One region of the Cytobacillus sp. BC1816 genome, then DNA from elsewhere that is predicted to be linked to it. Evidence: riboswitches for the same ligand, from Rfam matches in the RefSeq annotation. Region 1 holds a riboswitch; each other region holds the start of a gene.
What was found. Region 1 has a riboswitch for cyclic di-GMP ahead of ACR42H_RS01635 (hypothetical protein). Riboswitches for the same ligand answer to the same signal wherever they lie in the genome.
Positions count from the first base shown of each region.

Region 2: another riboswitch for cyclic di-GMP. It lies ahead of ACR42H_RS05600 (anti-repressor SinI family protein); the one in region 1 lies ahead of ACR42H_RS01635 (hypothetical protein).
Region 3: another riboswitch for cyclic di-GMP. It lies ahead of ACR42H_RS24220 (EAL domain-containing protein); the one in region 1 lies ahead of ACR42H_RS01635 (hypothetical protein).

Region 1 is NZ_CP195611.1:291,756-301,812, forward strand. Features, by position in the region: gene ACR42H_RS01625 (MATE family efflux transporter) at 1-607, shown strand, start outside; gene ACR42H_RS01630 (DUF4317 domain-containing protein) at 928-2,112, opposite strand; cyclic di-GMP riboswitch class I at 2,501-2,587, shown strand; gene ACR42H_RS01635 (hypothetical protein) at 2,704-3,072, shown strand; gene ACR42H_RS01640 (hypothetical protein) at 3,128-3,838, shown strand; gene ACR42H_RS01645 (methyl-accepting chemotaxis protein) at 3,893-5,092, shown strand; gene ACR42H_RS01650 (pyridoxal phosphate-dependent decarboxylase family protein) at 5,363-7,012, shown strand; gene ACR42H_RS01655 (hypothetical protein) at 7,194-7,439, shown strand; gene ACR42H_RS01660 (hypothetical protein) at 7,622-7,822, shown strand; gene ACR42H_RS01665 (M14 family zinc carboxypeptidase) at 8,203-9,393, shown strand; gene ACR42H_RS01670 (DUF421 domain-containing protein) at 9,438-10,057, opposite strand, start outside.
Region 2 is NZ_CP195611.1:1,046,956-1,057,012, forward strand. Features, by position in the region: gene ACR42H_RS05565 (class D sortase) at 1-541, opposite strand, end outside; gene ACR42H_RS05570 (helix-turn-helix domain-containing protein) at 542-883, opposite strand; gene tapA (amyloid fiber anchoring/assembly protein TapA) at 1,141-1,995, shown strand; gene sipW (signal peptidase I SipW) at 1,997-2,575, shown strand; gene ACR42H_RS05585 (CalY family protein) at 2,661-3,254, shown strand; gene ACR42H_RS05590 (LPXTG cell wall anchor domain-containing protein) at 3,326-4,036, shown strand; gene ACR42H_RS05595 (hypothetical protein) at 4,413-4,679, shown strand; cyclic di-GMP riboswitch class I at 4,846-4,934, shown strand; gene ACR42H_RS05600 (anti-repressor SinI family protein) at 4,965-5,111, shown strand; gene ACR42H_RS05605 (helix-turn-helix domain-containing protein) at 5,437-5,760, opposite strand; gene mnmH (tRNA 2-selenouridine(34) synthase MnmH) at 5,941-6,999, opposite strand; gene ACR42H_RS05615 (FAD-dependent oxidoreductase) at 7,227-8,534, shown strand; gene ACR42H_RS05620 (class I SAM-dependent methyltransferase) at 8,539-9,513, shown strand; gene treR (trehalose operon repressor) at 9,553-10,057, shown strand, end outside.
Region 3 is NZ_CP195611.1:4,764,680-4,774,736, reverse strand. Features, by position in the region: gene ACR42H_RS24260 (YigZ family protein) at 1-205, opposite strand, end outside; gene ACR42H_RS24255 (sensor histidine kinase) at 616-1,755, shown strand; gene ACR42H_RS24250 (response regulator) at 1,812-2,492, shown strand; gene ACR42H_RS24245 (hypothetical protein) at 2,739-3,017, opposite strand; gene ACR42H_RS24240 (DegV family protein) at 3,234-4,073, shown strand; gene ACR42H_RS24235 (DEAD/DEAH box helicase) at 4,298-5,767, shown strand; partial or broken gene ACR42H_RS24230 (ComF family protein) at 5,793-5,906, shown strand; gene ACR42H_RS24225 (ComF family protein) at 5,997-6,461, shown strand; cyclic di-GMP riboswitch class I at 6,536-6,622, shown strand; gene ACR42H_RS24220 (EAL domain-containing protein) at 6,672-9,257, shown strand; gene ACR42H_RS24215 (TIGR03826 family flagellar region protein) at 9,328-9,759, shown strand; gene flgM (flagellar biosynthesis anti-sigma factor FlgM) at 9,903-10,057, shown strand, end outside.

The DNA of each region.
Region 1 (10,057 bases):
TTTATTTCTAAGGACTGTATGTTTGCTCACGATGACCTTAATTTTTACTTCTATAGGTGCAAGTATGGGCGAAGTTACGTTAGCAGCCAATGCCATCTTACTACAAATTCACTATATAATAGCTTATTTATTTGGCGGTTTCGCGAATGCTTCTAGTATATTGGTCGGCAGAGCTATAGGTGGGGTTAATTTTTTTCTTTATAAGCGTGCGTATACTCTTTCCGCTCAATGGGGATTAGGCTCGGCCATTCTTTTGAGTTTAAGCGTACTTATTTTCGGAGAAAGTATAATCGCCTCATTTACGACAATTACAGAAGTAAAAGCTATGTCAGAAGACTTTCTGGTATGGATGCTTGTGTTTCCTATCTTTGGTTTCTGGGGTTTGCAGCTAGAAGGAATTTTTTCTGGTGCTACTGAAGCAAAGTCTATCCGGGATTCCATTGGTTTATCATTGATTATTTTTTTAATTGCACTTTGGGTGCTTGTACCGCATTATGAAAACCACGGATTATGGATCGCGTTTGTCGTATTTAGTTTATTTCGGTCTTTCTTTTTATCGTTATTTATTCCCAAATTAACTCGTAAAAAATTTACTAACAAAAAATAAACTCTAGAATTCGACTACCTTAGTATAACGCTTATAAAATACTAACATTTTGCTAACGCAATCCACTGAAAAAGTAGTAATATGTTATAGATGTTACAGATGAAATATGGAAAAATCTTGAGCTGCCGCACCCTGCCACACACCACGTTTAAGATATTCACACTCTCACCTTAGGGGTAGTATGGTGTAATTTAAAGCGTTGAACCCAACGTTTTAAAGCATCATCCGCTAGGACATAGGTACAGGTTTTCTGTCCCGCTGATCCCCAAACTGCTTATAACAAACAAAAAGGAATTCCTATTCGGGAATTCCTTTTTTTATTATTCTTTGTCCTGACCCCCGCCAAAAGTTTCGGGAATCATCGTGAAGCCTTCAATCACGGTATCTTCTTCCACTTCGATCATCAGGTAGCGCTTGCCGTCAAAATGGATTTGTTTGACATATCGAAGATCTTGCGGGCAGATGGATATGTTGGCTGCCTTCGTGCTGATTTTTATTGATTTTGAATTAAATTTGGGCAGGACGCTGCTTGCCTTTATTTCATATTTGTCATCGTCGATGATTTTTTGATAAGCGGATTGGATCCTTTCTGAATCAATATCTTCGAGTCCGCTCACCTTTAAAACACGTTCTACGTCTTTGGAATCCAGCTTAGGCGGTTCATCCTCTTCGTTTTCCACGATCATCCGGTTAATCTCTTCATATACGCTGGAAAGTGTTGATGTGCTTAGCTGATCTCCTGTTACGTCTTTAATAATTTCCTCAAAAACGATTTTATCATCCTGCGCCGTCATCGTTTCTTCTCCGTTTAAAATGTCCTCTATGAACTGGTGGTCGGGCTCATGAACCTTGCCTGCTGAATACAAGACGTGATTGACATCAGCAGCATGATCGGTGAAGCATGGAAATAGGAACCCTGAAATGGGAGCCTTGAGGTTGATAATCGGATCAACGGTAAAATGATATTTAAATTCCTTTTCGACATAGTCAAAAAGCAGTTCTTTCTTCGGTTCTTGCGTGTTATTTATGCTGCAAAGAATAAAGGGATGAGAATAAACGGTATCCCGTTCACTTTCCTCGGCTTCTGCATTGCGGCGTTTCATTGGCTTAAGATACTCCCCGCGAATGAACGTAACGACAATATCCTTTTCATATTGCCGGATTCCCAGCATTTTGCCGACAATCTGAAGCATTAGTTCTGTCCAGCCTTCAGCATCACTGCTTAGCAAACCTTGATGCAGGATGAGCTGGCTGCTGTTTTCGGCATCCCTCTGAAACTTTAATTCAAAGAGCTTTTCATCCAATTGGCCGCCAAGCAGCTTTTTGAAGTTATCCATAAATAGCTCCTGCTGATCCTGGTCCAGCATTTCAAAAGGCTGGCTCTCATAATGATAAATCTCGCTTGATTCCTTCATAATATAGACATTAAAAATATCTGAGATCTTTAGTAAGTCATTATTTAACTTAAATTGTTTCCGAATCTGTGCGATGTCTTTTTTGTTCACGGTTAAAATCCACTCCTAAGCTGCCCAATATGCATATTTACTAGAATAACAAAATACATCAGCTCTATAAATTATTAATCCCTTTTATTTTCGCTTTTTTGAAAAGGGATTTATGAATTAGAGCATGAAGTTGATTTTTACCGGCCGAAGTTTGCGCTGGCGGGTGAATGAGGGATACTGATATTTTGTTGGCATAAAGGTTTTTAATTGAGGCTTCTCATAAGTTAACTAAATTTATGGGAACCTTTTTAATTTCTTTAACATGGGGAACATACTCTTTGGAATGAAATTGGATATACGGATAAAAAATACAAGTATCGACAAAAAATGGCAAGTTCTTTATAATAGTATAGTAAAATGTAATCGTGAAATTAGTCCTACTTAATAAAATTGAAAAAGGCAAACTTATCGAAAGGTAAGGACGCAAAGCTACGAGTCTAAAATCCTCCAGGGTAATGACAGTCGGGTTGCCAAGGATAATAACGAACGTTTATTTGGCTATCCCCTATCTATTTGGGGGTAGTCTTTTTTTTGGACCCCTTTAAACAGGGGCAAAAAAATGATGGAGAATACAGGAAAAGGAGATCAGCGATGATAGTTGTAGATAAGAAAAAATACAAAATGGCCATTAATGAGGCCGCAAAGGAAGTTCATGTACAGGTTCATGGGTTAATGAGAGAGGAGGATGCGGAAGGTTATATGATAGATTTACAGGATACGATTAATAAGGTATCAAGGCAAAGTTATACATTTGTTGTAGACGGGACCCATCAAACACCTGTCCCATCAAAGGTGGTTCCACAGCTTGAACAGACAATGCAATTTTATTCTTCATTGGGATTTAAGGATATTCTTGTTGTAAAACCATCATCTAAAATTGCGCAGGTGCAAATCAGGAATGCACTTGAGAGAATTGAGTTCTCAGGTACGTTTGTTGATAAAGTGCCTCATGGCATCTAATGTTCGTGACTATGATTAGGGAATCATTATTTTACATTTGAAAGGGAGTAAAGAAGTGCAAACAACACTAGAGCTATATACATATGAAATTATAACGAAGGATCAGCCAGAGTTAATTGTGAAAGCAGCTGATTGTCTGGCCCGTACGTTCATAGGAGTGGAGGTTGCAGGGAAATGGGTTCAGGAGCCAATGGTAGGTCAACTGAATATAGGCTATGAGGATTTCTATCAGTTTACCAAGGATTATTTAGACTCTAAGATTGAACAGGGATATTGCGCAGTTGCACAGGATGCTAATCATAAAGTTGTTGGTGTGCTTGCGGGAGATACAAATGCACCTGAGATAATTGGGGAAGACATATTTGAAGGTTCTTTTTATGATATGAATGTAATTCTGCGTGTTTTGGAAGATGTAGATAAACGTTTCATGGAAGATTATAAAAAACAGAATGGACATGAAATCAAGGATGGAGAACTATTACACCTTTTCATGTTAGGCGTAATGGCTGAACATAATCGTCATGAAATTATTCAGGAACTGGGAAATAGATTAATCGCAAAAGCATCATCCCAAGGATTAAAGGCTGTTTTAGGTGAAGCAACCAACCCTAAATCAATACGGGTCATGGAAAAATATCATAATATGAAAAAATATATAGATACAGAAGGAAATTATATTGTCCATAAATATCAGGATAATCATAAGTTGAGCGGTATTCCTGAAAATGTAGCGGATGGTACATATATCCTTATAAAAGAGCTTTAAATATACACACTGAAGTTTAATTCAATTAAATAGATGTAAGGGGATTTACTTAAAATGGAAGCGATTATGCTAGGCATCATTATTATCTTAATGGGAGTATCGGTGTTTTTTGCCTACCGGTATTTTTCGTTAAAGCACCATCTTCATATTCATAAAGAAATAATAAATGGAATGGAAGAATTATCAGCGGGCAATATTGCAAACAAAGTTGATGAACGAAGCTCTAAACATACTGCATTTAATGGGCTAATCGACTATTTTGGCCTTGTAAGGGAAAAGTTTTTTTCCTATTCAAAAGATGTTCATGAAAAAGGTGAAAATCTTACTGAAGTCGGTGAATATGCTTCTGAGAAAGCGGATATTGTTAGAGCGGCAATTGATGAGGTAGGCAGAGGGTTGACGAAACAATTGGCAGCTACAGAAGAAAGTGCTGCATCTATGGAGGAAATGACACAGGCTATCGAAGATCTATCCGTGAGATCCCTTCAGATTTCAGAACAATCGAATACTACCTTAGAACTGACGCAGGACGGAAACGAGAAGCTAAAGGATTCTTTAGATAAAATGAATCAGTTTAATCAAACGGTAAATATAACATTTGATGCCATAAATAAACTCGGAGAAAAGTCTCATGAAATCGGCACGATAGTAAAAGTGATTACAGGGATTTCAGAACAAATTAATTTATTGGCATTGAATGCGGCCATAGAAGCGGCCCGTGCGGGAGAGCATGGCAAGGGATTTGCGGTCGTTGCTGATGAGGTTCGAAAATTGGCCGAACAATCACGGCAGTCCTCCTCTGAAGTATCAAACATTGTAAAGAATATACAGGAAGAAACTGAAGTAGTTGTGAACTCCATGCAGCAGGGAACAGAGGAATTGAAAGATACAAATACCACTCTTGTAGAAGTTGGGGCCATGTTCAAACAAATTCTGGCTACTACAAAAATTATTGCTGAAAATAATGAAAACTCTTCTGCGAGTACACAGGAATTATCCTCTGCTTCACAGCAGATCATGGCAACAATTGTTGAGATTGCCTCAATCTCAAGGGAATCTGTTGAAATGTTTGAGGAGCTACTCGAAATTAGTGATGATGAACTATCTGCAATGCAAAAACTCGTTCAGGTAGCAAAAAACCTTGTTGAGCTGACAAATGATGTAAACAAATTAATATTTGCATGGAATCATGGTGCTGAAACAGAGGCAGCTCAGGATCAAATTGCTGATAAAAAGGTCAGTGCAGCAGTATAAAGATCCTTACCTTGCTGGCTGATTAATATAAAGGTGCTTCTTTCAGGTAAATGCAGCTTGTGGGAAGCTTCCCTTTGATGCCCGAATTAGTCCTTATAAAAGAAAGGATCAATAAATATTACAGTATCCCTTCTATTTAATAGGGAATATTTCTATGGCAGCCAGGTTGCCAAAAGGCTTAATTAGGCACTGATTTGTCCACCTGTGTGGACTTTTTTATTGGATCTTTAGATAAAACTGCTTCAAGAAAAAGCATCCAGGAGGTACAGGATGAAGGAAATACAAAAGTTATTTCCCAGCATGGATGGGAATGAACTCCAAAGAGAGGAATTATTGTCTTACTTTAAGACGATCTTAACGAAAATAGATGAGTTAAAGGATCCCAACAAACTAACACTGGGAATAATGCCCGAATACACAGAGGATTACTATAATCGTATCATTGAAAAGGCCGATGTTCCGAAAAAGGGTGTGCCGATGGAGGAAGTGATTCAGGAGCTTCTTAAATTGGCAGAAGGACACCGCTACGTCAATCGAAATTATGTAGCCAACGCAGCGCCCCTTCCGAATATAGCCAGTATGATCGGGAACTTAGTAATGGTCCTGGTCAATGGGAACAATCTTTGGGATGTGGAAGGACCGGCTGCGGCTGCAGCAGAAATCGAAATAACCAGTATGCTATCCAAATTAATCGGATACGATGAGAGCATTAGTGCAGGGTATACAACCTGGGGAGGACAAGGCGCTGTTTTTAATTCTTTGCGACTTGCCATTGCACGGTACGCACCGTCTTCAAATGAAAATGGTGTACCGCAAAATCTCTATTGCTTCTGTTCAGAGCTATCACACTATAGTCTGTATAAGTCTGTAGAAGCTGCAGGGATTGGCGTGAAAAACATGATTCGGGTAAAAGCGAATGCTGATCATTCTATGAATCTCGACGATTTAAAAGAGAAAATGGCGCTTGTTATTGGCAATGGCGGTGTTCCTCTTTATGTACTTGCCACAATGGGAACGACTGATACATTTGGGGTTGATGACATTGAGGGGATTAAGCGGATAGCAGAAGACTTGGAACGCACCCATGGCGTATTTCCGATCTATATCCATGCAGATTCGGCCATGGGCGGCATGTATACCTTCTTTAACCATTACGATTTTGAAAGCAACCCTCTGAGATTTGAAGACAATGTTAAGAAGGTTTTAAGATCCTATCAGCATAAGTTCAAACAGATAAAGCTTGCAGATAGTATGGTCTTTGATTTCCATAAGCTTGGACAAACCCCATATATCACAAGTTTATTTTTAATTAAAAACAGAGAATATCTTAAGTATGTAGACTTAGATGCAGAGGAAACGCCTTATGTTGGGAACCGTGGATATGGCAGCTATCATACAGGCTTCACACTGGAATGCTCGCGGATGGGAAGTGCTTTGGCGATTTATGCATCGTTATTAGCATTTGGAATGGAAGGCTATCAAGAGCTTTTGGCCAACTATATCCGTGTCAATATTGCATTTAGAGAGATGTTAACAAGAGAAGTTTCGAATGTGGCAGTAACGAATGAAATTTCTCCTATTACAACATTCCGTTTTTACCCTGAAAAGACAGAATGGGATAATGAATTGAACGGACACTTACCTGTGGAAGAAATAATGGAAATTAATCAATTTAATGACGAGTTTGCTGAGGTAATTGGTGCTGAACGAGATACTGTCTTTTTTGGAAATACAAAAAAGCAGCGATTCGTGGAAGCGGCAGACTCAAACAAGCAGCTGCCAGTGTACGCACATAAATTTTTCACGATCTCTCCCTACACTACGATAGAAGAGGTCGACCGTTATGTCGGATTCTTAAAAGAACACTTGGAGCTTTTCCTGAAAATGAGAAATCGTAAGTATAGTATTATAGGTTCCTAATGAAGTAAATCCAGCATTTGGCTGGAAAGTATTTATGGAGGCTTCTCATAATCTGATTGTGGGAAGCTTCTTCTATGTTTAATTGTAATGTACCGCTACCTGCTTACGGAATTCTTCTGCCAGTTTCTCCATGTATCCCCCTGGAAAGCAGCCGATCCGATTCATCTAAGAATTGCACGGATTGTCTGTATTATTATTAAAGGATTATGAAGATGATGAAACTGTGGTTTACAAATTCGGACCTAATGAAGAGATTATGGGGAAAATTGAGTTAAATAAAACAACCAGGAAGTTTTCAGAGTTAGAAAGTTTACCAGATCAAAATATTCCCTCTAAGTTTTATTTTGATCGAGCTGCTCAAAGATTGGCAGTTTGCCTTGTAAGAGAAGGTGGCATATTTCCAGAAAAAACAGCTTTTGAGTCATAGTAGTTTCAAATAAGGCCTTGACGGGTAGATGCCTTTCAAGGTTCTTTGTTCAATAGTAGAGGAGTAGCCTTCTTTCTCCCCAACATTCCCCCTCCATATGTAGTGAATTTGCCCAAGCCAAACCCACTTCCACGCATATAAAGTAGTGTAAGCATATATAGAGGAAATGGAGGTATAAACGGATGTACCGTTATAGAGGCCATTATCAGCCGCAGGATCAGCGGTTTTTTGGATTCTTTGGTCTGCCCTTTTTAGGCGGGTTAGCAGGAGGTTTATTGGGCACTGCCTTATTCTACCCGCGTCCATATTATTGGTATCCTCCACCGCCGCCGCTTTATTACCCGCGACCTTGCTGTGGACCAGGATTCGGATACCCTTATTAATAAATATCAGGGGAAGCTCATAAAAGGGGCATCCCCTTTTTGAATTCGGTAAAAATCTTCCTGCTGAATTCAGGAGCAATAAGAGGTTCATAAGTAAATGAGGAAGGCCGGCGGCATGCCTTGGCTGAGATGCTTGAAAAGGCATAAGGCGAATCAGATTAATAACGCAAGTTTGTGTAACAGCATTAATGAAGTAAGATTTTTTATAAAAATAAATGTGAGTGGCTCTCATACATGATGAAAGTCTTAGCAAATAAGGAAAATGTAGGATATTTATTATTCAGAATATTAATTCTTTTAGCAGATTTACATCCTCCTGTGGAAAAGGCATGATATAAATAATTCGGATATCGAATTAATAGATTAGGGGAGGCTAAAACATGAAGAAAAGGTCATTATGGAAAGTACTTAGTTCAGCAGCACTGGCAGCTTCGATTCTCGTACCCCAAGTAGGGTTTGCTGAGGGTGCAAAGCCTGTGACAGAAGAAAATGTATCAATTAATGGTTTTGTTGATTATGAAGAATTAAAGAGTAAGTTAAGCCAAATTGAAAAATCATCGAACGGCCTGGTTCAGGTTGAATCAGCGGGAAAAACGAATCAGGGGAGAGATATCTTTACAGCACGAGTGGGCCATGGAGATAAGGTGGTACTGGTGCAGAGCGAAATTCATGGCAATGAAAAGACCGGCACTGTTGCGCTGCTGAATATTCTTCAATATTTAGGTTCAAGTCAATCACCAGAAGCGAAAAGGATTAGAGAAGAATTAACGATTGTCGCAATCCCGATGATGAATGCCGATGGTTCTGAATTGGACAGGCGCGGCAATGTGATGACCTGGGCAGAAGTTCAGGAACAGTTTCCTCAATTACATAATGCGCAGCCAACCTGGAATTATTACACACGCAGTCTTCAGGGAGATGACTATTCTGCAGCTCCAGGATTCGATGTAAACCGTGACTTTAACCCTGACTTGAACTATGTTCCGAAGGCGGAGGACTTCCCTGGCAATTCCAGTACTCCAGGCTGGTATATTACACCTGAATCCCAAACAGTCCGGGATGTATATAAGGGTCTGCAAGAGGAATTTGGCAAGGTTGAAGTCTTTTTAGATCTTCATCACCAAAATTTCTATAAGATTGAAGGAACAGATGAAGATGTAACAATGTCCATTTCAGCAGACTTTGTTCCGGACCCAAGTTCTCCAGAGGGGGCAAAATATAGCCAATATGCGGAGAATTATCGCTTTGATTTTTCACGACAGTTAAACGTTGAACTATATGATGCACTTCAGGAAAAAGGAAATTCAGTGTTTACCAATATTTCTTTATATGACCAGGACTTAGACTTGCCTGGAACTGCATTGGGCTCCTTTGCCTTGAACGGTAGCGGGGTTGTCCTATTTGAAATAAAAGGGCAGACACATAACTATGGACAAAAGATGAAAGGCCAGCTGGTTAAGACAGTAGAAACAGGTGTCATGGGGGTAATCAATGGCGTGGCAGATGGCAGTGTGTATGATTTGAATCCGGAAGAATATAACGAAATCCCTAACAGAGTGCCAATTCGTTAACTGAGTCAATAGAAGCTGATTCCCAATGGGAATCAGCTTTATTCTTACTGCAGATGATCTGGTACACTCTCAGTAGTTTCTTCTGCCACTTCTGTAAAAATGTCCTCTTCGTTTTCGGAAAGCATATGGACAGAGAAGCCCTTGGCAAAGGCAGGTTCGAGCAAATGAATCAGCTGCTGGACATCAGCCTGCAGCTGCAGGAATTCCTTTTTCGTCACTGGCTGGGCCTCTTCCTTTAATTCATAGCCAACCTGACCGTTGGGCTCCAGAGTCGCCCATTTTACATCGCTGATGACAGCAACATTATGCTGGCGAAGCTTCATTTCTAGCTGATCCACAGTAAATCGCAGTTTTCTCAGGTTTTGTTCATTTAATTTTCCATCTTCTATAATCATTTTGGATTGCCCAGTGATAAACTTCTCGAATTTGTCTGATTTCATTTGCGCATATTCCATGATAATTAAGGTAAGGACAAGGATGAGTCCTACAGCAAGAGTAGTCCAAATGCTTTCCCCTGAAACCGGTTCAATTAATAGGGAACCTATGCCAATCATAATCACTACTTGAGCTAATGTCATCTGTGAAATAGACTTTCTGCCAGCGATCCTTAATAACAGCGTGCCCCCGATGACGACAAGGATTGAGTTCCAAATCCAATCGAATT
Region 2 (10,057 bases), 760 kb from region 1:
AGGTGGAAACGGTAAGGATTTCTTCGGGAGCGGTAGAACGGATCACGGTGGTATCATCCGCATCTACAATCTTTGAATCTGTAATTACGTAAGTAAACTCACCATATGGCATGCTGACTTGAAAAATATCCCCGATTTCCAGTTCGCCGAGGCTGCGAAATACCGTATCTCGGTGCCCTGATAATAAAATCTGATCAGGCTGCCCTGGAAATAAAGTTGTGGAGTAATGACCGACCCCTTTATCCAGCTCATCCTCATCTGTTCCTTCTATAATCGGGAGTTCAGCTTTCAAGCGGGGGATCTTTAAAATGCCAATGGCTTCACCCTGCTCGAAGGAAACATCAATTGGGTGTTCTGTTTGGAGAACACTTTTGCTTTCTTTGTTCACTTCTCTTTGAATTCTTTCTTGTGCCTGGGCTAAGGAATCATTGGTTTTTTTCTCCTGAGCATACAGTTCCTGCAGCGAGAAAAGGACCAATCCGCCTCCGATTAGGATAAGGAAGGAGGCAGCAATAATCAGCAAACGGCCTCTGACCTTCAATTATGCTTTACCTCCCTTCATCTTCTTAAATTTAATGAACTCCAGATAATAGGCAAAGTCCTCTTTCGTGATTCCCTGTCTAATAGCTTCTTTGACAAGGGAAACCCATTCCTCATCCAGCTTAGACAAGTCGGTAATTTCATCTTTGTTCTCTTCCAGCAGATCCTCAAGATTAGCATCCAGTGTCCTGGCGATTCGCGATAAAACCTGCAATGAAGGATTCTCCTGTATGCCTCTCTCAATGTAGCTCAAATACGATTTGGATACCTCCGCTTTGTCAGAAAGCTCATTAATTGAGTATCCCTTCTTAATTCTTAAGGTTTTAATCCGGCCACCTATCATAGGCATAATACTCCCTTATCATAAAATATAAGATATTTTCATTATAACGAACAAATTGTTCAATAAAAAATACAAAATAATGAGAATTCTCGAGATATTCTTAGAAAAAGAACGAAAAGTGTTCTTTAAAACGAAAAAACGGCTGAATTTGGAATTTTTCAAAATAAGACGGATGAACTATACTCGACTTATCGGTTCGATAAAAAGAACGAAGTGGATAAATCCAAAGAACATCAACTCACTAGGAGGGGGTTCTTATACGATACAAACGAACTAGGAAATTTGGGAAGAAAAATAAAATCCTATTGCTTGCATTTAAGTTTGTGGCTGCCTGGTATCTGCTTATTGGGATGTCGGCAACTCTGACTGGCCAGACGAATGCTTATTTTAGTGATAGGGATGCAGTAACTGGGATCATTCAAGCCGGTACCTGGGAGACAGAAGAGCCTGGGTGTTCTAAAGGTGAGAAGCATGGTGAATGGGATTGCAGCTCTCTAAAATTCATTGGACAAAAATATGATGGACAGAAGGTATATGCAACCATCCAAAATACTGGTTCCGATATGAAGTCAGCTGGAAGATATGAAATTTACTACAGCGAGAATGACAATGCCAAAAAAGGCGAGTCTATTGCAGGAGTAATAGCTTTTGACCCTATTAAAGAGAGCCAAAAAGTAGAATTATCCTTTATTCCTCAAAAAAGTGGTTCATATATGTTTAAAGCTTATCAGCACAAAGACCACCCTGGAAATGGGGAACTATGGAGTGAAGAGATAAAAGTTACTTTAGAATCAGGTGAAGCTTCCATCGTGGAAGAAGAAAAAACGGAACAAAAAGCAGATGTAACAGAAGAGGCTGCCAAGGAACAAGTAAGCAATAAGACAGAGGAAACTGGCAAAGAAGCAGCCGAACCAACAAAAGATAAACCTCAAGAGAATCCAGAGCAAAAGCCAGCAGAAGAACCGAAAGAAGAGGAGAAAGTAGAACAGTCTAAAGTTGAAGAAAAGCCACAAGAGAAACCAATAGAAGAAACAAAGCCGGAAGATAGCAAGGTTAAGGCTTCGGAAGCTCCGGTTAATTCTGAAAAAAGCACAGACGAGGCAGGTGAATAGCTTGAAAAAAGCATTGAAAGTTATAAGCAACATTATAACTGCGGTTCTATTCATTAATTTAATTTTGATGGCCATCCTAGTGGTCTCCTCCAAAGCATCAGGAGGAGAACCGCAGGCCTTTGGATATCAGCTGAAGACAGTGTTATCAGGCTCTATGGAGCCTGCCTTCCAAACTGGTTCTGTTATTGCAGTAAAGCCGCTTAGCTCGGAAGAAAGCAAGTCTCTTAAGAAAGATGATGTCATTACATTTCAGGCAAGCGAAGAAAAATTAATTACTCACCGAATAATCGGTGTCAGCAGCAGCGGAGATCATGTCCTGTATGAAACAAAGGGAGATAACAACAAGACTGCAGACATGGAACCTGTGCTATCTGAGAATGTAAGAGCTATTTATACCGGCTTCACTATTCCTTATGTGGGATATTTTATAGATTTTGCTCAATCGAAAGAGGGAAGTGCGATTTTGCTTATTGGCCCGGGATTATTACTCCTAGGATATGCAGCATTCAGCATCTTCCAGGCTATTAGAGAAATTGACCCTAAAAGCAGTAAAACGGATTCAGAAGAAAAAACAGCTTAACTTGGTTGCACTCCCTGTAGTTATGCAGGGGTCAATATATAAAATTATACATACCCAAAAAGGGGTAAGAGGAGGAAGCTTTATTATGAATCTTAAGAAAAAGTTAGGTATGGGAATTGCATCAGCCGCATTAGGAATTTCATTAGTTGGTGGGGGAACATTTGCATACTTTAGTGACAGTGCAGAAGCTACTGCTAAATTTGCAGCTGGAACATTGGATTTAAGTGTAAATCCAACAACCATTATTGATGTGAATAATATTAAACCTGGAGATACTATGCTCCGTTCATTCCAACTAGTTAATGGTGGCAGCTTGGATATAGCTACAATTGATTTAATGACTGATTATAAAGTTAATGACGCAAATGGAAATAATGGGGATGATCTTGGGAAACATATTCGTGTTAATTTCTTAATTAATGCTGATAAATTAGACGCGCCAATCTGGTCAACTACACTTTATGATCTGAAAAATGCAAGCCCTGATGTTATTGCTGGAAACTTCTGGAGTGGTTGGTTTGCAGAAAATGGAGGAAATTTAGCAGCAGGTACTTCTGATACTCTTTATGTACAATATGAGTTTGTAGAAAACAATGCTGATCAAAACGAATTCCAAGGGGATTCTTTAGAACTGAAATGGACATTTGATGGTAAGCAAGGCGCTGGTGTTGCAAGATAATAGGTTTTCAAACCAAAGGGTGGGAAGTAGTTTCCCGCCTTTTGTTAAATATATCGTTGTGAGGGAATGCCATGAAAGTTAAAAGTTTGCTGGCAAAACCTGTAAAATTTATTATATATATTTTTCTTTTCTTAATGGTTTTTGGAAACGAAACTGCAATAGCAGTAGATAAGGAAATTGATATTAATACGAACTTAGAAGACTCAAATAGATATCTATTTAAAGTAGAAAATTTAAAACCAGGGGACTGGATGCCCCGAAATATAACCATAAAAAATGATGGTAAACAGGATTTTAAATATACTTCTAACATTGGAAAATCGAAGTCTATTAAAAGACTTTTTGAGGAATTAGAGCTTGAGGTTAAGAAAGATACAAAGATGCTTTACGAAGGAAAACTTAAAGATTTTAAAGGTTTCACTCCCAGAGAATTAGCGAAGGGAACAGATGAAACCCTATTTTTCCAAGTAACAATGCCAGAGCATTTGGGGAATGAATTTCAAAACTCATCCGCAGAGGTTGAAATCATTTTTCTTGCCGAGGCAACAGGTGACACTGAAACTGACAATGAGACTCCCGGCTCAGGTGATAATAATGATTCTGGAGGGGGAACTATTAATTCGCCACCATCCACTGATGCAACTGTAATCCCAGAGAAAGTTAACAAGCTCCCCAATACCGCAACAAATAATTATAATTTATTACTAATCGGTGCACTATTTTTAGGTGCCGGAAGCGTTATTTTGTTATGGCGTTATAGAAGGATGCGGAGTGAACATTAGATTAAGGCCTGAGGAACTGATTCTATAAGGCCTTAATTTTTATTCGCGTTTAGAACTTATCTAAGCAGTTAATGAATATAATCAAAAAGCTACTCCTTAAGCGGGGAACTTAAGAAAAAAATTCTGCCAATTTTCTATATACTATAGAACCCCTATAATTATTTCTTTCTAATAAAGCTGTTCTTTCAGGCTTTTTAATCCTGCTTTCAAGTTCGATTAAGTTTCCGCCAGAAACTAAAGTAAAGGTATTGGCAAAAGGTGCAGCTTATCTTTATTCATTAATATTAGTACTTCATGTTTTATGGATTTATGAAGCTCTATCTTTGAGAACCGATTGAGTAAATATACTATTCTTAGTCAAATGAGGAGGCTGTAAATGTACCGAAAGAACTGCCATAAATGCCACAAACCTTCATATAGCAGCAGTGAATCGGATGGCTGGCTATGCCCGATTTGCGGAACTGATTTAACGAATGAAATCTTTCAGGATGCTATGACCCTTGAACCAGTCCACACGGCCTTTTATAAAAGCAAAACTCCGCACACCTATTCAATAATACAAATCAGCAAAAACTACAGAAAAAGAATCGGACTTTCCTACTACTCAAAAAAGAATTCGACCATTAACAACAACTTCCTTTAAAAGGTGAGGGTAATGGTAATCTAAAACAACTACAGTATTTAGGGCTTTGTCGAAAATAAAAAAATTTAATATTAAAATAATTAACAATGAATACAAAATCTGACAACGTTAGCAATACGCCCATAGTAGAATACATCTATGGAAAATATTTCTTTGAGCCGATAGGCGCAGAAAAAGGCAAACTCATTGAAAGATGAGGACGCAAAGTCACGGGTCTAAGGTATTGAAAAATACTAAGATGGCTGGGTTGCCTGGAATACGATATGTATCCTGGGGGGAAGAATTTTGACAGAGGAAAATGTAAAGGTCGAAGGAATTGATTTGGAGTGGCTGCAGTTAATTATGGAAGCAAAGAACTTAGGCCTGCAAAAGGAAGAAATTAGAGAGTTTTTACATAATAACAAAGCCAAAGAGCTTCTGATCGAAGCTTAATATTTGGTATGGCTAAGTATTTCTGTTAGAGGTATCTCTATATACGGAAATGCTTTTTATTTTGGCTGTTTTCGTAAAGTTTGTTGCTTTTTAATAACTTGATTAAATTTACTGAGTTGATTGGAGCGGAGGGGACTTGACTCCTGGGGGAGGAGAGGGAGCGGGAGACCCCGCAGGCAAAGCCGAGGAGGCTCCTGTTCCTCCTCGCGGAAAGCAAGTTCCGGTAGCGGAATCAACGGGCAGAATAATAAGCAAAAACAACACCTATGAGAAAAGATCCTTATTTTCCAAAAAAAATAAGCCTGTACATTCAGGCTCATTGCGTCTATGATTTTTGTCCGCTTCTCCACTTATTAAAATCCAAAAACTCCCGAAACTGCTCCTTCGAAACCCCAGACTCCATAGCTTCCTTCACGATCTTCATCCATTCACTGTCAAGCTCGTCCTTATTGATTTGCTCGTTGATTAGATGGTCCAAAGGAACATTCAACACACCCGCAATTTTTTCAAGAAATTGAATCGATGGGTTGGTTTGCAGATTGCGCTCAAGCGAACTTAGATACGATTTTGCCACACCGGCCTGGTCCGCAAGCTCGGATAAGGACATTTTCTTTTCCTGGCGAAGTTTTTTTACACGATCACCGATCATCGTATACCACACACCTTATTTTGTATGTAATAGGATTATATCATATATAGAGTTCCATATTAAGAACGATTTGTTCAATATTATTATCATCATACCACAGTGTTAACCGAATTAAATAGTTAGTTATCTATGTTTTATAAAAATATATCTTTTGTCGCTCGCAAAAAGTAATGCTCCGCGTCAGAGGACGGGAGCATTTTGCTTTTCAATAATGTCAATAATTTGTTGTGCAGCTGCTTCCACATCATCCGCATTCACATGGTGGAATTGGCCTTCATATTCATGCTGTTTAAAGGCATAGCGCGGATCGTAATAGTTTTCTAATAAGAGTTTGATAAATAGCTCGTAGTTTTCTGCTTCAACTGATTGATCCAGCTGCTCGCGGATTTCAGTATCTTTCAGACGTTTCTTGATAAACACAAGGCTCTCATCAACTTTCGGCTTGAACCAGTATTCTTTGTGATAAGGTTCAACATAGTCCCGGAGGATACGCTGCACACGGGAATCCATGCTTGCGAACATATCAATGTGAATACCGGTTTTTTTTGTATCAAGCAGCTCGTCCGGCTGAACAACCTTGCCTATTCGTTTGCTTTCAGCTTCCATAATAATAAATGGGGAACCTTTAACCTCTGAAAGGGCTTGATACAATAGTGCATCAAATGTTTTTTGTGTGCTGCCGTCCCCCATGCCAAAAGAGCCGAAGATCGATCCGCGATGTCCTGCCATTTCTTCAAGATCAATAACAGGATATCCTTTTTCGCTTAACACCTTCAGCACATCCGTTTTCCCGACGCCGGTCATTCCGTGCAGAACAACTGCTTTTTCAGGAATTAAGTCTGCTGTGTTTTCAAGTATATATTGACGGTAAGCTCTATAGCCCCCAGTTAAACGAGGGATTGAAATACCGGCATATGTGATAAAAGTAGTGACCGCTTTACTGCGCATGCCGCCGCGCCAGCAGTATATGACAGGCTGGAAGCCATCATCTTTCAGGTCTCTGATTTTTTGCATCATGGACGGAATTTTAGGTGAAACGATTTCCATCGCTCTCCACTTAGCCGCATCAGATCCTTCTTTTTTATATAGTGTTCCGATTTCCACACGTTCTTCATTAGTGAAAAGCGGCACATTGACAGCACCGGGAATGCTGCACTCCTCAAATTCAATTGGAGACCTGACATCGACCGGAATTGCGTTGTCCATTTGGATATATTGTTCGACTGCTATTTCTCTCATTTTATTGCCTCCAAAAAATATTGCTATATATCGCCCTAAAAGGAACGTTAATTGATTTTACTCTCTCTATTATACAGGATTTTGAAAAATATAGGTGCCTCCCACAATCATACTCCTATTTTCAAAAGTTTGTTCTAATAATTTTTTCCAGACATTGTAATATCAGCATATCCATTGGTTTTGTTTTTTAAAAAGGAGGTTAAATAAAAGGCAAAGGTGGTGGAAACATGTCCTTGAATACAGAGGTTGCAATTGTGGGCGGAGGGATTGGAGGCTTGACGCTTGGATTGAAGCTTGCCCAAGCCAATATTGATGTCCTCGTTCTGGAGAAATTGGATGCCCCATCTTCCGTTTATAAAGGCGAACTCCTGCAGCCGAAGAGCCTGAAAATTTTTAAGCGGCTAGATGCTTTGGATGTAATCCGCGAGAATGGCTTTTCATTTTCCCGAATTGCGTTTGTGGAAGGGGAAAAAGAGTTTGCCATGGATTACAGCATTCTGCCGGGGGATTTTGATTACTCCCTCATGATCGAGCATGAAAAGCTGAAAGGAATCCTTCTTAAACGGGCGCTCCAATTTCCAAACTTTCATTATTTGTCAGGGACCCTGGCAAAAGAATATGACAATGGAGAATTAATAGTTAAGCGGAAGGATGTAAAGGAGCAGCTGACAGTGAAGGCTGACTTTTTTATAGGTGCTGAGGGAAGGAATTCCATAACAAGAAAAGTAATGAACAGTAAGATTAAAAAGATTGAGTATAATCATCAATTTTTAACTGTCACGTTCCCCCGGCCTCAATCACTGGAGGAAGGGAAGATCATTTCTAAGGATGAACGGTTCCTTGGCTTATTTCCACTGCCGGATGCGAAAGTACGGTCAGTCTATTTAATTCCTGAGGGCACTTATAAGAAACATCTCCAGAAAGGAATTCACCATTTCCATAAAAACTATTTAGAGCTTTTGCCGGAATTGGAGGGGTATGTGACCAGACTGAAAAACTGGAAGGATATTCAGCTGATGATTCCGACAGCCTTTTATGCAGATAAATATGTGGATGGAAGACTCGCCATTTTGGGGGATGCGGCCCATACGGTCCACCCGATGGCAGGTGAAGGAATGAATATGGCGATTCAGGATGCGGATATACTTGGTGAATTGCTTGCTGAGATGTATACGAGCGGAAGAATTTCGCCGGACAAGCTTAAGTGGTATGAAAAAGTCCGGAAGCCCCGGGCTGAAAATATGATCAGTCTCAGCCATTTATCCGCCATAGCGTATTCCTATTCTAACCGGGTTATTACTGGAATACGCCGTAAAGGCCTGAAGCAGATTGAAAGAGATAAAACCCTGCAATATAAGCAAATGCTGAATGTTTCAGGCCTCGGATATTGGCCAGAGAGCCTGTGGGATCGATTGATTCAGGCAGGTATGCTGCCGGCAAGAAGAACAGAATTATCAGCGGCGGATAAAAGCCATTATTTTTATACAGAAAAAGATGACTATCCCTGGAAGAAGGTTGAACAGTATGATAAATGAATATGTGAGATTACTAAAAGCACGAAATTGGATGAAAAAGAACCAGCCGTTTTTGTACAGCTGGCATGCGTATGTAGGCTTCGAGCTTGACCTTTTTTCCCAGTTCCGCAGCTGGAAAACGGTAAAAGAGGTGGCATCAAGCAGAAATCTTCAGGAGGAGCTGCTTTTAAGGTGGGTGGAGGTGGGGCTTTCGATCCGCCATTTGAAAAAGAAAGGAAAGGATAAAATTAAGACAGCATCTAAATTCAGCCTTCCGTCCACGCCGAAAAACCCCCGATCTACAGGAATCATCCTGAAGGAAATGATGGAATTGCATATCCCGACTCTACTCTCTTATCCAGAACTGCTCCGTTCCAATAAGAAAAACACTTTTGATCATGAAGAGCATGGACCTACCGTAGCGAGAACGTCGTCACTGCTTGAACAGCTTGCACTGCCGCGTCTGATGAAAACTATAAAAAAAAACAAAATGGAAAGGATCATCGACATTGGCTGCGGGGAAGGCGGCTATTTAAGCAGAATCAGTCAAAAATTCCCCCAAGCAAAACTGGCAGGCATTGAAATTAATGAAGAGGTGGCAGATTCCGCCAGAACCAATTGCAAAGATATTCCGAACATTAAAATTGTCACAGCGGATGTTCATGAATACTCACCTGATCAGCAGGCTGATTTAATTATGGTCAATAATTTACTGCACTATATCCAGCCGGAGGATCGCAAGCAGTTGCTATCCCGCTTGAAAAGATGGCTTAGCCGGAAAGGATCCATAACTATTATCACGCCCATTCTTCATTCGAAGAAAGGGGAAGAGTTTTCAAGTGTTTTTAACAGCTTCTTCTCTGCATTTGAAAACCTCTATCCTACCCCGACCGAGGAGGATATACATCAGATCGCTAAAGAGCTGAAGCTAAAAGTAAAAACCTTCAAGCCGGTCATAACCGAAGGAGGATGGTATTTTATCCAGCTGTCCAACAGGTAAATGAAAACAGTCACAATAAATGGTAGAATGGTGTAAAACATGACTGAAATGGTGATTGAAATGAGAAATAATAAATACTTAGTGATTTATGAGGAGCTTGCCCAAAAAATTCAGGAAGGCAAGTATCCCGCCAGATCCATTCTGCCATCTGAACATGAATTGACGGAGATGTATTCCACTTCAAGGGAAACCATCCGCAAAGCTTTGAATTTGCTTGCACAAAACGGCTTTATCCAGAAAATCCGCGGGAAAGGCTCGATGGTCCTTGATTTGAAAAAGCTTCAGTTCCCCATATCGGGTCTAGTCAGCTTTAAAGAGCTGGCCGGGAAGATGGGTCAGCGTGCCGAAACGGTTGTGGACGAATTTTCACTCATCCAGCCTGACGCAGAAAAGATGAAACACCTCCATATTGATAAAAGTGAAAAGGTATGGAAAGTCTTTCGTGTCCGGAAAATTGAAGATGAGCGGATTATTTTGGACAAAGACTTTTTAGTTGAGAAATATGTCCCTGGCTTGACCAAAGAAATCTGCCAGAGCTCTATTT
Region 3 (10,057 bases), 870 kb from region 1:
TCGCCTTTTGGATTTGATCATTTTCCCCTATTAAATAGGCAGAACAATTATGTGTTGCATTATAATGTTTTTTCTTTATAGATAGGATGAATTCCTGTGCTTCCTCTTCTGATTTTGCTCGGGATACATGTGCAATAAATCGGGATTTATCTATTATTATTTCATTCTCTCCATATCCCTTTACTGTATAGTAATAGGGCAGCATGTAAACCGCTCCTTCCTGTCTCTCTTCAAATTTATAAATTGACCTATTTCATTATAAATCGACAAAGTTTGAAACACATAATTTTCAACAGAATGTAATAAAACTTTAATATAGAACATTTTTTCCCATGTTATAATGAAAACAATTCTGATGTTTATGCTGCTATAATAAAAAATGTGCCGATTTTAATCTTTAAGTGGTATAAATATACATATTAGTTTGCCTGGTAGTCATGTTTACCCTGCTTTTATATAGGATATAAGACACAGGGTAAAATCACAAGTCTAAGCCTTTTTACCGAATTTTAGGTAACCTGGTATAATTTTCAGGATGGAACGATAGTATCTTAGCTCATTTAGCGCTAAAATAAAGGTACATAGCGGAAGGGTTACGCCCTTGGAGGAGTGTAAATGAGTATTAAGAAATTCGATTCCAAGACTCTGGATCTTATTCTTGAAAAAATGGTTCAAACAGTAGGCACCAGTAAAGATGAAATTTTCCGTATAGGTGAACAATGCCGTAAAGACCATAAGACTTTAACCGAAGAACTTATGGAAGTTAAACAAATGGTCCTTAAGGTAATTGAAGAAGGGGATAAGCTGGAGGTGCAAACCCGGTTTGCAAGAAAGCGCCTTTCTGAAGTAAGCATGCATTTTAAGGATTATTCAGAGTCTGAAGTGCGTGAAGCATATGAGAAGGCCCATCAGCTTCAAATGGATTTATCCATGAACCGCCAGCTAGAAAAGCAGCTGAGGGATCGCCGTGATGATATTGAAAGAAGGCTTATAGGTGTTAACGACACGATTGATAGAGCTGAAGTCCTCATTTCACAAATTACGGTCGTGATGAATTATCTGACAAGTGACTTGAAACAAATGGGAGAAATCATTGAAGACGCGAAGCTTAAACAGGATTTTGGTCTGAAGATCATCGAAGCACAGGAAGAAGAGCGGAAAAGAGTGTCCCGTGAGATTCATGACGGACCGGCCCAGATGATGGCGAATGTCATGATGAGGTCCGATTTAATTGAACGGGTATACAAAGAGCGCGGTGCTGATGAAGCCATTACTGAAATAAAAGACCTGAAAAAAATGGTCCGCAATGCTTTATATGAAGTCCGCAGGATTATTTATGACTTGCGTCCAATGGCTCTTGATGATTTGGGGTTAATACCTACCCTCAAAAAATACTTAACAACCATCGAAGAGTATCACAGGAGTACCAGGATATATTTCGCGAATGTTGGCGAAGAAAAGCGATTGCCGCCACAATATGAAGTCGCATTGTTCCGTTTGATTCAGGAGTCTGTGACAAATGCTCTCAAGCATGCGCAAGCTAAAGAAATCCATGTGAAAATAGAAATAAACTGCACCAGAGTAGCAGTAGTCGTCAAAGACGATGGGAAAGGCTTCAATATTCGCGAGAAGCGTCCGGGATCTTTTGGGATTATGGGAATGGGCGAAAGGCTTGAACTTTTGGATGGCCAGATGTCCATAGATTCTAAACCAGGCAAAGGAACCATTGTCATTATCCAGGTGCCATTGAAATAAGAAACACCTTAAGAATAGAGATAGAAAACTAACTGGAGATTTGGGAGGCGAAGCATTTGAATACAAAGATCGTCATAATTGATGACCATCAATTATTCAGAGAAGGGGTAAAACGCATTTTAGATTTCGAAAAGAGCTTTAATGTAGTGGCAGAAGGCGATGATGGCAGTGAAGCCATGGGTCTCGTGGAAGAGTATGATCCAGATGTAATCATCATGGACATCAATATGCCGAACACAAATGGTGTGGAAGCGACCCGCCAGCTGATTAATAAATATCCAGAATCCAAGGTAATCATTCTTTCCATCCATGATGATGAGAATTATGTAACGCACGCACTTAAGACAGGTGCAAGCGGATACCTTTTAAAAGAAATGGATGCAGATGCATTAGTCGAGGCTGTAAAGGTTGTTGCTGATGGAGGATCTTACTTACATCCGAAGGTGACACACAACCTGGTAAATGAGTACCGCAGACTTGCAGCAGAAGGTACAGGGACCACATCTTATTCACAGGTGGAAATCCGCCGTCCTCTGCACTTGCTGACACGCCGTGAATGCGAAGTGCTTCAGCTCCTTGCAGATGGCAAAAGCAACCGCGGAATTGGGGAAGCTTTATACATAAGTGAAAAAACAGTAAAGAACCATGTGAGCAATATCCTGCAAAAAATGAATGTAAATGACCGTACTCAGGCAGTCGTTGTAGCGATCAAAAATGGCTGGGTAGAGGTACGGTAATTTATTAAGAGAAAAAGTCCTTTTTTATAGGGGCTTTTTTTTATATTTTTACCTGTTCTTAACAAGCTTTTAAATTTCCTCATTACTTGCAATATATGGTTTACCTCTATTCTTTATTGTTCAAAAGAAATTTACTTATTTATATTAATGATAACGGAAAGACCAGGTGAATTAAAGGTATTTATACACTTTTTTTGAAATATTAACCAAAAAATAAACACGCAAGAAGTTACCACCTCTGCGTGTTTATTTTATAAGTGCGGCTGCAGCTGTTTGAAAGATAGGTTTTGTATTGGAGGATCTCTTTTTTGCTTGATTCACTAAATAAACAAGCTTCTCGATTTCCTTTGGAGGCAAACTGTCTATGAGCCAGGAAGCAAGTTCAGGCCCGCTAATTGAATGGTCAATATTTGGAACTTTAATGTGTTTATATTTACCCAATTCATTATTAAGCATTTGATGAAGAGTATCTAAGCTGTATTTATTAGATTCGGTAGTATTCGTGGAATAAGTGCTTTTAATCAATGTGTTACAGCTCCTTTACAAAATAAAGACACAAGGAGCATTTTATCATACACATGAGAAGGATTTTAAGGTAAAAAATTACCAAGTCTTAAAAGTAGGCATAATGGGGCATAGGATTATTTACTTCCCAACTTTATAACTTAATGCATTTTCCCCCGTTATCATATAAAATGGAACATACAGTAGAGAAAAAAGATAAGGATGGTACCTCTATTTATGAAAACGGCTGTTGTAACGGATAGTACAGCATACATTCCTAAGGATTTAAGAGAAAAGTTAAATATACATATGATACCGTTGAGTGTTATTTTTGGCAGTGAGACCTATCAGGAAGAAGTAGAAATTACGGCTGCAGACTTTTATGAAGAAGTGAAGCATAAAGATCTTCCGACCACTTCACAGCCGCCGGTGGGCGAGTTTGCCGAGCTGTTTGAGAAATTATCAAAAGAGTATGATGCGGTGATTTCGATTCATTTGTCGAGCGGCATTAGCGGGACGTTCCAGGGGGCAGTTACTGCTGGGAGCATGGTGGAGGATATTCAGGTTTTCCCGTTTGACTCCGAAATCAGCTGTATGGTGCAGGGGTTTTATGTGATTGAAGCCGCTGAACTGGCTGCTGCCGGTAAGAATCCACAGGAAATCGTTGAGCGCCTTCAGGAGATGAAGAAGAGCATTCGGGCTTATTTCATGGTGGATGATTTATCGCATCTTCAGCGCGGGGGACGTTTATCCAGTGCACAGGCACTTATTGGAAGCCTGCTGCAGGTGAAGCCGCTGCTCCATTTTGAGGATAAGAAAATTGTTCCGTTTGAAAAGATTCGCACGCGCAAAAAAGCGATGAAGCGGATGGTCGATCTTTTCTGGGAAGATGTGAAAAGCGGGGAGCCGTACCAGGCGGTTATTATTCATGCCAATCGTGAAGAAGAAGCGCGCGAGTGGAAGGCTGAGCTTGAAGCGGAATATCCGAATGTTGAGTTTATGATCAGTTACTTTGGGCCGGTCATTGGAACCCATCTAGGTGAAGGTGCTATGGGATTTGGCTGGGTGAAGAAGTAAGTTGTGTTTTGGTGCGCCATTCTTGGGATGGCGCAGATTTTTTTGGAAGGGGTGATGCGAATGTAGGGATTTTGCAAATAGTATCAGGGATCTTGCAAAAAGAAGGTTTGATTCTGCAAATAACTGGTCCAAATCTGCAAAAAAATTCGTGAATTTGCAAATAAAACCGCAAAACTTGCAAAGAAATTAGCATTGAGGTGATCCGTTTGAGATTTAATCGAAAAATGACCCCATATTTATATGATTTTCCTCCAGAAAGCCTCCCGATATCATCCATTGACACCATTCCAAAGCCGCCATTGAACGAAAACTATTCATATAACAAAGAACTCCTGCAAATCCTCCACGGAAAACAGCTTCTATTCGAAAACCTTCCGTATTCAATTGAAGAAATCCATCAGCACTTTGAAAATGGCTATATTTCTTACCGAAAAGGAATAACTAAGACCAAAATCAAGACAGTTTGTGCCAGGTGCGGCAATAAAGAGCGTTCACTGTTCGCCAGTTTTTCCTGTGCCCGATGCGGTGAGAAAGAATGTACTTACTGCCGGAAATGCATCATGATGGGGCGGGTTAGTGAGTGCACTCCTCTGATTGGATGGTGCGGTCCTGCTTCTGTCCGGGATTTAATGGAGAAACCCTTGGAATGGGCAGGCACCCTATCACCCGGACAGCAGGTTGCCTCCGACCAGGTAAAGCAGGCTGTAATCGAAAATAAGGAACTCCTAGTCTGGGCTGTCTGCGGAGCAGGAAAAACAGAAGTTCTATTTGAAGGAATCAATGCAGCACTCGCCTTTGGTAAAAGAGTGTGCATTGCCACCCCGAGAACAGACGTTGTACTGGAGCTTGGTCCGCGGTTTAAAGCAGTCTTCCCCGGTATTCAGGTGGCTGTCCTCTACGGCGGCAGTGAAGACCGCCATATCCAAGCTCCCTTAACTATCGCAACCACGCATCAGCTCCTCCGCTTTTACAAAGCATTTGACACCGTAATCCTTGATGAAGTGGATGCCTTTCCTTATACGGCAGACGAAAGCCTTCAGTATGCTGTCCGCCAGTCCCGCAAAGAAACCTCCTCTATGATCTATTTAACTGCAACCCCCAGTCAAAAATGGCAAAATGAATGCCACAGTGGAAAAAGGAATTTTGTCACTATCCCGGCTAGATATCATCGTCATCCATTGCCTGTACCGTCTTTCAAGTGGTGCGGAAATTGGGAGAAATCACTAAAAAATGACAAACTCCCGTCAGCAGTTAGCCATTGGATCAAAAAGAGGCTCGATAACCAGAAGCAGTGCCTGCTCTTCATTCCGAAAATCGATAAATTGGAAAAAGTCCTCACCATCCTTCGTAAAACTTATCCTAAAATCCAAGTTGTCCACGCGGAAGACCCCGATCGAAAAGATAAAGTCCAAATGATGCGCAATAAAGAGATCACGATGCTCATAACAACGACCATTCTGGAAAGAGGAGTTACCTTCCCTAATATTGATGTTGCAGTACTCGGAGCAGAAGACCGCATCTTCACGGAAAGCGCCCTTGTTCAAATCGCCGGCCGGGTCGGCAGAAGCGCTCAATTTCCAAGCGGTGATATTACCTTTTTCCACTACGGCAAAACCGAAAGCATGGTCAAGGCTCAAAAACAAATCATCAAAATGAACTCTGAGGCCAAAAAGAAAGGACTGATCGATTATTAATTGCTTAATTTGTCATGGAGAAATCATGTCAGCAGTCAGCTGGACAACTCTCTGGTCGCGGCCAAAAGAGAATCATTTATGCCAGACCTGCATCGATAAACTTCCATTTATCAAAGGCGATACTTGCAGTAAATGCAGCCGGCCCTTCAGCATCCAAGATCCTCAATTTAGAAAAGCCGATCTATGTACAGATTGTCTAAGGTGGAATCAGAATCCAGGGTGGTCAGGGATGTTTGAGAAAAATATTTCTATCTTTATGTACGATGACTTCATGAAAGAAACAATAGCCCGATATAAGTTTCGTGGTGATTATATTTTTGCGAAGGCTTTCTCCCCTTTTATGAGGAAAAAGCTGAAAACCGTGGAATTCGACTATCTCGTTCCAATACCTCTCAGTCCTCAAAGGCTTTATGAACGAGGCTTTAATCAGTCTGGTGCACTCATCCATGAGACAGGCTTTACCGTGACGGAACTGCTGCAGCGAATTCACTCAGAAAAGCAATCCAAGAAATCCCGGTTTGACCGAATCCATCTTAATCAGGTTTTTCAGCAGCTAAATCTCAATATCGAAAATAGAAAGATCATCGTGATTGATGATATTTATACAACCGGCTCGACCCTATATCATGCAGCGAAAGTTCTGAAAGAAGGGGGTGCTGCATCAGTATCATCGGTCACATTGGCAAGAGGCTAGCGTTTTGTCAAATTTTACAAAGTTATATTTTTGAAATAGATAGTTATTAGGAAAATAATCCTATGTTAAAATATTCTAACCCAGGGCAAATTTTACGAAAGTAAAAGACGCAAAGCTGCGGGCCTAAAGCAGGTTTCTGCCATGGCAGCCGGGCTGCACAGAAGAAGAACTATTTTCGTTTGCCTTTTTTATTGGAAAGGATGTTTTGAAGTGGACGAAATAAACTCACAGGATGGTGAAAACACCACTAAAGATATGGCTGAATATAGCAGTCAGCAAATGGAATTTACTAAAATAAGAAACAATCTGAACCAGGCTCAGAAGATCGCAAATATTGGAAGCCTGGAGTACGATGTTGAAAACGATAAAGGTTTTTGGTCTGATCAGCTGTTTCGGATTTTTGGCCTAAAACCTCAAAATGGCTTTTTTCCAGACTTCAGAATGTATTTAAGTTATCTTCATCCAGACGACCGTCCGGCTTTTGAAGATCGGTTTCAAAAGCTGCTAAACGAAAAGAATAGTGTGGATTTGATATGCCGGATAATCAGGCAGGATGGAGAGGAACGGTATATTCATCATCGTGCGGACTATTTTTCTGAAGAAAGCGGATCACCGAAAATCATTGCAACGATTCAGGATATAACTGAAAAAAGGCGCATGGAAGAAAAGCTCTATGAAAATGAGCGAAAAATAGGACAAATCTATGAAAATCTTGATGTGGGCATTTATTCCGCAGATTTAATAGAAAGAAAGGTAATTCACTTCTCCAGGGGAGTGGAAGGCATTTTCGGGTACACAGCAAGCGAGCTAATTGACAACTTTGATTTATGGGACGAAGTGATCCATCCCGATGACCTGCGAAGTCTGGAAGCCAACCGGGTAAATCTTATACATGGGAAGAGCATTCGCTGCCAATACCGTATTTTCCATAAATCCGGTGAGCTTAGATGGGTGAATGATCATAGTATCCCCTATTTAGATGAAAGAGGTGAACTTATCCGCGTTGATGGATTTGTAACAGACATTACAGAACAAAAATGGCTTGAAAAGAGAATGAGGCGTATGGCATTTTATGATCATTTGACCGATCTGCCGAACCGCCGGTACTTTGATCAGAAACTCCAAACCCTTATTGAAAACGATGAACACCAGAGATTTGCCATCCTGTTTTTTGACTTGCAGCGCTTAAAACAGATTAATGATACATTTGGACACTCATCAGGAGATGAACTTCTTAGGCTTGTTTCACAAAGAATGAAGGAGAAGCTAAATCCAGTCTGTTTTTCTGCAAGAATTTCCGGTGATCAATTTGCAGTTATTATGGAATATATCCAGGAAAAGGAGGATCCTGCACAATTAGCAGATTCAATTAATGAAATTTTCTCTGAACCATTCCACATCGACAGCTTTGAGCTTAATATTACCCCGTCTATAGGCATTAGTTTATATCCGGATAATGGGAGCACAGCTGATGAATTGGTCAGAAATACGGAATCTTCCCTGTATCACGCCAAGCAGAAAGGGAATAATAGATTCCAGGTTTACCATTCTTCCATGGACATTGAATCTTATAAGCTTTTTACCCTTGAACAGGATATGAGAAAAGCCATTCAAAATGATGAGTTTTTTCTTGAATACCAGCCAAGAGTGGATACGAAGAACGGCAAAATAGTAAGTGCCGAAGCTTTATTAAGGTGGAATCATCCGGAATGGGGCAGAGTTTCGCCGCTGGAGTTTATACCAGTGGCAGAGGAAACTGGTTTAATCATAAATATAGGTGAATACGTGATAAGGAAAGTATGCAGCCAGATTTATTCCTGGAAGGAACGAGGTTTATCGATTGTTCCGATATCTGTAAACATCTCTCCGCTGAGCTTCTTGAAAAGCTGTCTTGTTTCCACGATAAAAAAGGCATTAGATGAGAATCACCTTGATGCATCATTCATTGAAATCGAATTGACGGAATCTTCCCTAATCAGCTATTCCGAAAATGTGATTGCAGTGCTTAAAGAGTTGGGAGAAATGGGCGTGAAAATTGCGCTGGATGACTTTGGGACCGGGTATTCCTCCATCACACAGCTAAAGAATTATAAATTTGATGTTTTAAAGATTGATAAAACGTTTATCCAGGCAATGGATAAAAACGCGGAAGATGCAATCATTACAGCCAATCTGATTCAGCTTGCCCATGGGCTGAATATGAAGGTGGTAGCAGAAGGTGTAGAGACCTTTGAACAGTTCTATTCTTTAAGGAAGAATGATTGTGACCAAATACAGGGGTATCTTTTCAGTAAGCCAATTCCGCCTCCGGCCTTTGAGCAGAAACTGTTAATTGGCACCCTGAAGCCGCAAAATATCAAGGAAGACAATGTATTTAAAGGTTTGCGCAAGTATGTTCGAGTCGAATTTCCCTATCCGCTGGAGGCAGAAATGACCATCTTAGAGCTTAACAGCAAGCCTGTCAAAATGGGCAGCGCGAAAATCCTGATTGAAGATATGAGTGCAGGCGGAGTAAAATTTGTTTCAAAGATGAAACTCCCTGTGAGGAAGGATATCATTCTATTAATTGAAACCAAGCTTTTTGGAGAGGTTCTCTCCTTTACCGGAACGATTGTCCGGAAAGACGAAATATCAGATGCTCTGACTAATTATGGATTTCAATTTATTATCGAAGAGGGACCGAGAGCTGAACTAGCGGGGATGCTTGATACTCTGCAGGTACAGCTAGAGCAAAGCCCTTCCGTTCCAGAATCCCGATTCATAGAAACAGCCAGCAGCCATCTGTACTTCGAATAATATTTTTCTATAATTATCTTATTCTTCGAGCTATAATAATTTCATCACAAACTGAGAGAGGAAGAATCATATGGCTGAGTTATCAAACTGCCCGAAATGTGATGCCATTTTTGTCCAAAATCAATTCCGCGATGTCTGTCAGGACTGCTGGAAGGAAGAAGAAAAGGCTTACGAGACGGTTTACCAGTTTATCCGGAAGAGGGAAAACAGGACAGCGAAGATGATGGAGGTTGTTGAGGCGACCGAAGTCGAGGAAGAACTCATCATAAAGTTTATTAAGACCGGCCGTTTGAAGTTAGCTCAATTTCCAAATTTGGGATATCCCTGCGAGAAATGCGGGACAAGCATCCGGGAAGGCAAGCTATGCAGCAGCTGTGCGGGGAATCTGAGGAAAGATCTTCAGCAGTTTACCGCTGAGGAAGAACGAAGAAAAGAAGCAGTCCAAAGAGAAAAACACGGCACTTATTTTGCCGTCAATGAAAAAATCAATAGGCGTTTATAAGCTATGTGACTCATTCACATAGCTTTTTCTATAGGCTTATGGATGTATTTTTTGCCAAACTTAAATTAACATTTAAACATACCGGCATATTAGCCGATAATATACTTAGGTTAAATCGACCGGAAAGAAAGTGAGGGGTACACATGAAAATCAATAATTTTGGTCCTTCAGGCGTGAACCCATACAAACGCCAAATGAATAAGCTTGAAAATGCAGGAAAACCAGCCAGAACGGCATCAGATAAAATTGAAATCAGCTCCACTGCAAAGGAAATGCAGCAGGTATCACAGCTAAGCGA